2 regions of the Cognaticolwellia beringensis genome follow, and region 1 is predicted to be linked to the other one. Evidence: riboswitches for the same ligand, from Rfam matches in the RefSeq annotation. Region 1 holds a riboswitch; the other holds the start of a gene.

Region 1 (4,411 bases):
TCTGACAACTGTTGAGCAGCGCCTAAACAGTCACCGGTATAACCGCCTAATTGTTGGGTAAACCAACGTTTTAAACACCAACGTGTCAGTAATAAAATAACCACTAACTTCCACGCGACACTCAAAGACAACGTCAACATAATGATCACTATGCCCGTAGCAAGCAGAGTTAAATAACTGTTGTTTGATAATGCTTGCGCTAACGGTTTCACTTTTGAAGTGGCATCTTCACTGACATAAGGCATATCAGCAATCAAACTTGTTGCTAGCACTCGACTTAAGCAATGACCTAAGACTAAAATAGACAGCAAGCTTAGTACTTCTGCTTCAACATTGTTGTTAGCTAATTCAAAATTAATTAACGCTAATAACACTTGGTATTTGATCATTAAAATAAAAAACAATGCCGCCGCGCCATAAGTGCCTAAACGACTATCTTTCATAATGTTAAGTTTATTTTCTACCGTCCAACCACCGCCAAAACCATCCCAAACATCTGCCCATCCATCTTCATGAAAGGCACCTGTTAATAGAACACTTATTGCCATGGCAACTAACAAGGCAATCTCAGCAGGTATGAAGATAGCACAAAGATAAAAAGCCAGTGCTGAAGACAAACCAATTAACACCCCAACTAAAGCGAAATAACGACTCGCTTCATTTAACATATTTGCACTTACCTCTGCGCTAATGTTAACGGGAATACGGGTAAAAAAACTTGTGGCTAACAACAATAATTGCCATTGCTCTGCCCACTGCCCTTGTTTAGCTACATTTGACGGCTGTTCATCAGGCTTAGGTAACATTGGTTACCTCGGCATCGGCAAAACTTGCCATATCATTAAAAAATGCCACTGCTGCTTGTATGATTGGCAGCGCTAATGCCGCGCCAGTGCCTTCGCCTAAGCGCAAGCCTAAATGTAATAAGGGTTTAACCTCTAACCATTGCAACATTTTTTCGTGACCTTGCTCACCTGAACAATGTGCAAATACCATATAGTCTTTCACGCTGGCATTAAACTTAATGGCTAACATGGCCGCAGCGGTACAAATAAAGCCGTCGACAACAATTAACATGCGATTTTCTGCTGCAGCTAACATTGCCGCAGTTATCTGAACAACTTCAAAGCCACCTAAACAGCGTAAAATAGATTCAGTATCCGTGAGATTATCTCGATGAAGTGCTAACGCTTGCTCTACCACTTGTTGTTTTTTCAGCACTATTTCATCAGAAATACCGGTACCACGACCCACTGCTTCGCTGGCAGGAATATTCATCATGGTGGCCATTATTGCAGAAGCAATCGTGGTGTTACCTATACCCATTTCACCAAAGGCGATGATATTACAGCCGGTATTGCTTATCTCAACAACATGCTGTTTAGCATAAGCAAAGCCTTGCTGAACTTGCGCTTTAGTCATCGCCGCGTGTTGGTTAATCGGCTGAGTAATATTACCTAATCGTTGTGCTTTAACACTGGATGATAAAACTGGCTGCAAAATGCCGGCATCGACAATATTAAGTTGCCACCCCAGTTGCTGACTAAACACATTAATGGCTGCGCCACCACCAGCAAAGTTGGCCACCATTTGGCGAGTTACTTCACTAGGCGCAATTGAAACACCTTCGCTAGCAACACCATGGTCGCCCGCAAAAACAGTTAAATGTGGATGCGTTAGTTGTAACTTATGCTGGTTGATCTTAGGGGTTTCAAAATCGTGAGTTGTTAGTTGAATTTTAGCGATTTGCTTTGCTAAGTGTTCAAGCTCTCCCAAGGCACCTAATGGCTTTGTTTTACCATTAATTACCGCTTGAATTTTTTCTGAGTGTTCGTCACTTACCGCTTGTATATCAAACATTTCAACGCCTAAACAGTATCAAACCAAAAATTAAGTTGGTTGATATAAATGATTAACGTCGATACGGTTTTGAGGTTTAATGGGAGAAATCTAGTTTCAAAAATGACATGGTCAAAATGAAAAAAGATAAAAATTCCAATGCCAGAGTAACCCGCTCGACGTGGTAATTAATGCACATATTTCCCCTGGTATCCTGACTTACAGCATCTAGATATACTCCTACACAAATCACTTTATTACATGAAGATTTGCCGGTATATCGTTCTGTTTACAGTTGCGGGTACAGTTGTGGACTTTCACCACATTCCCAGTTTTACATTCTCAACAATGGTTTTCCCATCAAAGAAGGTAAAATTGAATATGACATTATTGATTTAATGGCGAGATTATCGACAGCTAGGACAAAATAGCAAGTTTTTTTTAACGCAGTTATCGATTAAAAACATATAAAGCCTCGCTGTTATATATTTATTTAGCAGTTATTGGCTGACTGCCAGCAGATTAAAATGAGTCACGGTCTAGACATGGCAAACGATAAAGCCAAATTAAACAACTAAAATTTTTGCTATAACATCAATTTAGGCCAAGCTTTAGCGTTATCATCAATCGTAACTTGTAGGTGAATTAATCCACCATAAGGAACATCAATATTAGCCATATGATTGACACCTGGTATCGGCAAACCCAATACTTTAGCCAAAATATACCGAATAACACCGCCATGACATATCACTAAGGTATTTCCTAATGGTTTTTGCTGATGTTTTGGCTTGTTTTTTAATTTATATTTTTGGCTATCCTCTTGTACCAGTTGTCGTAATAAATGATGCCAAAAACTATCAACGCGTTCAGTAAAGCTTGCCATGGTTTCACCGTTAGGTGGCTGACATTGCCACGGGTTTTGCCAAAAATCACCTAAGGTTGGCGCGTTGTTAACGGTAGCTATTTCCCCTTGCTGCTCCACCCCCTGCTCAGGTTGCCAAAGCGCTTGATAGCTTTTTCCGTCCCAGTCACCAAAGTCCATTTCTTGCAATTCAACTGAAATTTTTAATGGCAATTGATTTTGTTGGCAATATTGTTCAGCAAACTCTCGGCATCGTATAAGGGGAGAGCTATAGCAATTAACAATGTCAGATAAATTTTTCGTGGCGTTAACAAGCTGACTTTTACCCGTATTAGAAAGCGCAATGTCCGTTCGCCCACAGAGAATGCCTGTTTGAACTAATTCTCCGTGGCGTAATAAATAAACATTAAATACCGACAAGCCCTGCTCCTAATTATGCAAACTTCATTAAACAAATTGAAATTAAATCAATAACAACAGTCTATCAAATATAGTTATTGTATTAACACTAACTATTGAGCATTTAGAGCATAAATAACTAATCATTGCTGCTCAGTTTTTGATAAAGTAAAAAGCAGCTAGCCTAAATAAATTTAGTTTTAAGACATTTAGTTTTAAGACAAAGAAAAAATTACATCCATTGATATTGCTATTAACAATGACTACCGAGAGTCACAAGGAAAATGCATGACCCCTGTTCCTGAACCAAAATGGCCTGAGCGAATTATCTGCTTAACAGAAGAAACTACCGAAGCGCTTTATCTTATGGAAGAAGATCACCGTATTATTGGTATTTCGGCCTATACCATGCGCCCTGAACGGGCAAGAAAAGAAAAAACAAAAGTCAGTGCCTATATAACCGCAAGAACCGACAAAATATTATCGTTAAAACCAGATTTAGTTTTAGCATTTTCTGACATGCAAGCTGATATCGTCGCAGATTTGATCAAAGAAGGCATACAAGTCCACTGTTTTAATCATCGCAGTATCAGTGAAATATTGCAGATGATACGTACTTTGTCTGGCTTAATAGGACAACCGGAAAAAGGCGAAAAGCTTGTTACTGACATGCAAAACAATTTACGCAGAATTAAACAGCAAGCAGATAAACTTCCTGCTCGGCCAATGGTATATTTTGAAGAATGGTTTGACCCTATTATCACCGGTATTGGTTGGGTGAGTGAGTTAATAGAGATTGCTGGCGGAATCGATTGCTATCAAGAATTCTCCACACAGTCATTAGCAAAAAATCGCATTGTTGCAGATGCCAGTGATGTTATTACTAAAAATCCAGATATTTATATTGCCTCTTGGTGTGGACGTAAATTCGATAAAGAAAAAGTAACCTCGAGAGTCGGTTGGCAAGCCATAACAGCAATAAAAAATGATGATATCTATGAGATAAACTCTACTGATATTTTACAGCCAGGACCAGCAGCGTTGACTGATGGCGTTGAGCAACTCGCTAACATTATCCAGCAATGGGCTGAACACACATAATATGTTAATTTTTTTCCGTAATATCAATTCCCTAAAAGCTATGTTTTGTTTGCTTTTTTTCGTTTTCAGTAGCCAAAGTTTAAGTCAAGAACTTGATAAAGTGTCTATACAGCTAAACTGGTTTCATCAATTTCAATATGCCGGCTACTATGCCGCGAAAGAACAGGGTTTTTATAAAGAACACGGATTAGACGTAGAATTAAGAGA
Region 2 (4,411 bases), 120 kb from region 1:
CGAAACCGCCCCCCGAACAACCACGCTAATTTAGTCGATTAATCGCCCTATTAATTGCAGTGTAAATTTAAAACCACACCTTAAAGTTAATAAAGTGTTAAAAAAATTAACATTATTCTAGCAAATCGGCTTAATAGCCTTTAATATCGAGTACTTTAAATAAATGCTCTGCAACCCTCTGAGCCTCCTACATAATATAAATTAAATCGTGAGTATTGAATGAAGAAAATAATAACAAGTGCCGTTTGCACCTCTTTACTATTCATTGCAGGTTGTAATGATAACACCAGTCCAAAAGCGGCTGTTGAAGCACCAGTAATGCAAAAAACAGCATTAGCATCTGGTATTGATAAAGCCAATATGGATTTATCGGTTCGTCCTCAAGACAACTTCTATCGTTACGTTAACGGCGCATGGTTGAACAACAATGAAATACCTGGCGACAAAACCTCAATTGGTTCATTTTACGACTTACGTGATGAAGCTGATGATAGCGTCAAAGCCATTATCGAAGAATTAGCCGCAACTAAAGACTTAAAAATGGGTAGCGACGAGCAAAAAGTTGCTGACTTATTTCGTTCATTCATGGATACAGATGCACGTAACGCTGCGGGTACTGCGCCAATACAAGCTATATTTGACCGCATTAATAGCCTGAAAGATAAAAATGAACTCGCAACTTTCTTTGGTGAAAATCAAAAAATTGGTGTTGGTAGCCCGTTAGCTTTTTACATTAGTGTTGATGCGAAAGACTCTACTCGTTACGCCACACATGTATGGCAAAACGGTTTAGGTTTACCTGACCGAGATTACTACTTTAATGAAACCGAACGTTTTGCCGCACTGCGTACAGGTTACATTGCCCACATTGAAAATATGTTTAACCTAGCAGGTTTAAAAGACGGTAAAGCGGCAGCGCAAACCATTATGGCACTTGAAACAAAGCTTGCAGGTTTTCATTGGACTAAAGTTGAATCACGTGACAGCACTAAACGCTATAACAAATTTAATGTTAGCGATTTAAACACAGTAACTGATGCCTTTAACTGGACAGCTTTCCTTGAAGCACAGGGTGTTCCTGCTCAGAAAGATTTAATTGTTAACCAACCTTCATTTGTGAAAGGTTTTGGTGAAACTTTTGCTGCTACATCACTTGCTGATTGGCAGACTTACTTAACTTTCCATACCTTAAGTAATTTTGCTAGCTCACTCACCACAGCATTAGATAATGAAAATTTTGATTTCTATTCTAAGCAATTAAGTGGTCGTGAAGAACAGCGCCCAATGTGGAAGCGTGGCGTTTCGGTAGTTAATAGCAACTTAGGTGAAGTTATCGGTAAAGTGTATGTTGCCCGTCACTTTAAACCTGAAGCTAAAACACGCATGACACAGTTGGTTGAAAATTTACGCGGTGCTTACGGCGCAAGCATTGATGACCTAGAGTGGATGTCAGATTCTACTAAAAAAGCAGCACACGTAAAACTAGCAAGCTTTGATCCTAAAATAGGCTACCCAGATAAATGGGAAGATTACTCTGAACTAACCATTAAAAGTGACGACTTAGTGGGTAACAAAATACGATCTGGCATAGTGGGTCACAATAAAGAGGTCGCTAAACTAGGTGGGCCAATCGACCGTCAAGAATGGGGTATGACACCTCAAACTGTGAACGCTTATTACAATCCAACTAAAAATGAAATTGTATTTCCAGCCGCAATTTTACAACCACCATTTTTTAATTTAGCCGCAGACGACGCTGTAAACTACGGTGGAATTGGCGCGGTTATTGGTCATGAAATGGGCCATGGTTTTGATGACCAAGGCAGTAAATATGACGGTGACGGCAATATGCGTAACTGGTGGACTGAAGAAGATTTAGCTGCCTTTAAAGTACGTACTGACAACTTAGTTGCACAATACAGTAATTATGCGGTATTTGATGACTTAAACGTTAATGGTGAACTAACGTTAGGCGAAAACATTGGTGATTTATCAGGTGTGAGTATCGCGTATAAAGCTTACAAAGCATCATTAAATGGTAAAGAAGCGACCGTAATTGACGGCTTAACTGGCGATCAACGTTTCTTCATGGGCTATGCGCAAGTATGGCGTGGAAAAATGGTTGAAAAATCATTACGCAACCTTGTAGCAACTGACCCGCATTCTCCTGCTGAATTCCGTGCTTTAGGCTCATTATCTAACATGCCTGAGTTTTATCGCGCATTTGATGTGAAAGAAGGTGACGCTATGTATATAGCGCCTGAGAAGCGCGTTAAAATTTGGTAAGCTTTAAATGCTAGATTACTAGAAAACTATAAAGGAGCTTCGGCTCCTTTTTTATGCCTGTTGTATAGCCATCACTGTCATCGCTATAAGGTTTTCATTGTAAAGCCGTATACTTAACCGTAAAATCCCCCACTTAATAAACGATACCTTTAGCCAGAAACATAATTGTTCTTTATTGGCTAATTTATAGGGAACACGGTTTAATGCCGTGACTGTACCCGCAACTGTATATAGCTTTACTTTAAAGTTATAAGTCAGGACACCTAGTATCAAAAATTTTACAACGCTAATAAAGTTAACGCCGTGCGGGAATACACGTGAGTTACACTGTCAACAAGACATTTGTATCCTATTGCCGCGCCTTAATGACTTTATCTACTTTATGTTTTTAAATATTGAACATAGGCTTTAAAAAAGCTTTAGGCTGTAATGAAAATATACAACTTGCACATTATTCAAAATATTCCACACTTACTGTGCATTAAGCTAGGCAGCCTTTAATGACAAAATTACTCAGTGTTGAAGCAGTCTCATGGTCAGTTGATCAACAAGTTATTCTCAATAACATTTCATTTGACGTTTCACGCGGCGATATTATTGGCATTATAGGCCCCAATGGCGCAGGAAAAACCTCACTGCTAAAGTGCTTACTAAACCAATACAAAAACTGGCAAGGAAGCATTAAACTAAAAAATAAAGCATTAACACAATATAAACCCCATGAATTAGCACAAACATTTGCTTTAGTGGTACAAAACGCGCCACCGATATTTGATTTAAAAGTTTACGATGTTGTTCGAATGGGTTTACTGCCTTATAAAGCGCTGTTTGCTCGTGACAACGATGCTGATAAAAAAAATATTATGCTGGCATTAGCAAAAGTCGGCTTAGCCAGCAGCGAAGCTAAATATTTTAACACTCTGTCCGGCGGTGAGCAGCAACGGGTATTAATCGCTAAAGCCCTAGTACAAAAAGCAAAAATACTCGTACTTGATGAACCGACAAACCACTTAGATATTTTCTATCAACACCAAATATTACAACTGGTTAAAGCATTAAACATTACCGTAATTATGACCATACATGATCTCAATCTTGCCGCACATTACTGCAATAGATTACTTTTGTTAGATAAAGGCAACTTAGTTTGTGACAACAGTGTAGACCAAGTGCTAAAGCCTGAGTTACTAACCAACGTTTTTGGATTACCTTGTTATCGAGACGATGCAAAACATTGTGGCGTGCCAAGAGTGTATTTTTATCCAGCTTCTGATGTTTCTACTGTTATCCCTTCAGCACTTAATTCAGCTTTGTCGAATAACCGTCAAGGTGAAAGTTCATGAGTATTATCCGTACCATTAAAGGTAAAAATACTTGGGTATTTTCAGGCTTAATTATTTTCACCCTTTTCTCCATCGTTTTGTCGATTACCTATGGACCTGCAACGATTACCAGTGCTGATATATTTCAATGTGTGATTAATGAATGTGCTTCGCCGATGCACGACATGGTGATTTGGCAGATTCGGATCCCACGCGTATTAGTCGGTTTAGCCGCTGGTATGGGCTTAGCCTGTGCCGGTGCTATTCTGCAAAATGTTACTCGAAATCCTCTCGCCGACCCTTATTTATTTGGTATTATTTCTGGTGCAGGTTTAGGGGCGACTATCGCCACGTTAGTAGTGAGCGATCAACAGTCACTGACACTGCCATTGGCGGCATTTCTTGGCGCTTTATTTTCCGTGGTTATTGTTTTTGGTATTGCCACGTTATTACGGAACATGAATCACTTATTACTAACAGGTGTTGCCGTCTCGTTCATGCTAGGTTCTATCAGTCATTTTATTCTTTATCTTGGCGATCCCTTTGCAACCAACCGCGTCATTTTTTGGTTGATGGGCAGTTTAGCTCGTGTTGAAATGTTTCATTTTTATTTGATCGGTGCCATGGTGTTAATAACTTTATTGACTATTTTTGCCTTACACAGACAAATTGACGCGCTATTACTCGGCGATGAAAGCGCGGCAAGCCTGGGCGTTAACGTTGATAAATTACGCTTAATACTTTTAGCTTTATGCGCGGCAGTTACCGCCACCATCGTTGCTTATTGTGGAGGTATCGGCTTT

The links. Region 1 has a riboswitch for cobalamin ahead of cobT (nicotinate-nucleotide--dimethylbenzimidazole phosphoribosyltransferase). Riboswitches for the same ligand answer to the same signal wherever they lie in the genome.
Region 2: it holds a riboswitch for cobalamin, as region 1 does, so the genes downstream of both, B5D82_RS14510 (ABC transporter ATP-binding protein) here and cobT (nicotinate-nucleotide--dimethylbenzimidazole phosphoribosyltransferase) in region 1, are expected to answer to the same signal.

Annotation. Positions count from the first base shown of each region.
Region 1 covers NZ_CP020465.1:3,324,619-3,329,029, reverse strand. The annotation lists gene B5D82_RS14020 (adenosylcobinamide-GDP ribazoletransferase) at 1-806, opposite strand, end outside; gene cobT (nicotinate-nucleotide--dimethylbenzimidazole phosphoribosyltransferase) at 796-1,860, opposite strand; cobalamin riboswitch at 2,027-2,224, opposite strand; gene B5D82_RS14010 (histidine phosphatase family protein) at 2,426-3,124, opposite strand; gene B5D82_RS14005 (cobalamin-binding protein) at 3,392-4,204, shown strand; gene B5D82_RS14000 (ABC transporter substrate-binding protein) at 4,305-4,411, shown strand, end outside.
Region 2 covers NZ_CP020465.1:3,441,611-3,446,021, reverse strand. The annotation lists gene B5D82_RS14515 (M13 family metallopeptidase) at 220-2,286, shown strand; cobalamin riboswitch at 2,442-2,571, shown strand; gene B5D82_RS14510 (ABC transporter ATP-binding protein) at 2,787-3,629, shown strand; gene B5D82_RS14505 (FecCD family ABC transporter permease) at 3,626-4,411, shown strand, end outside.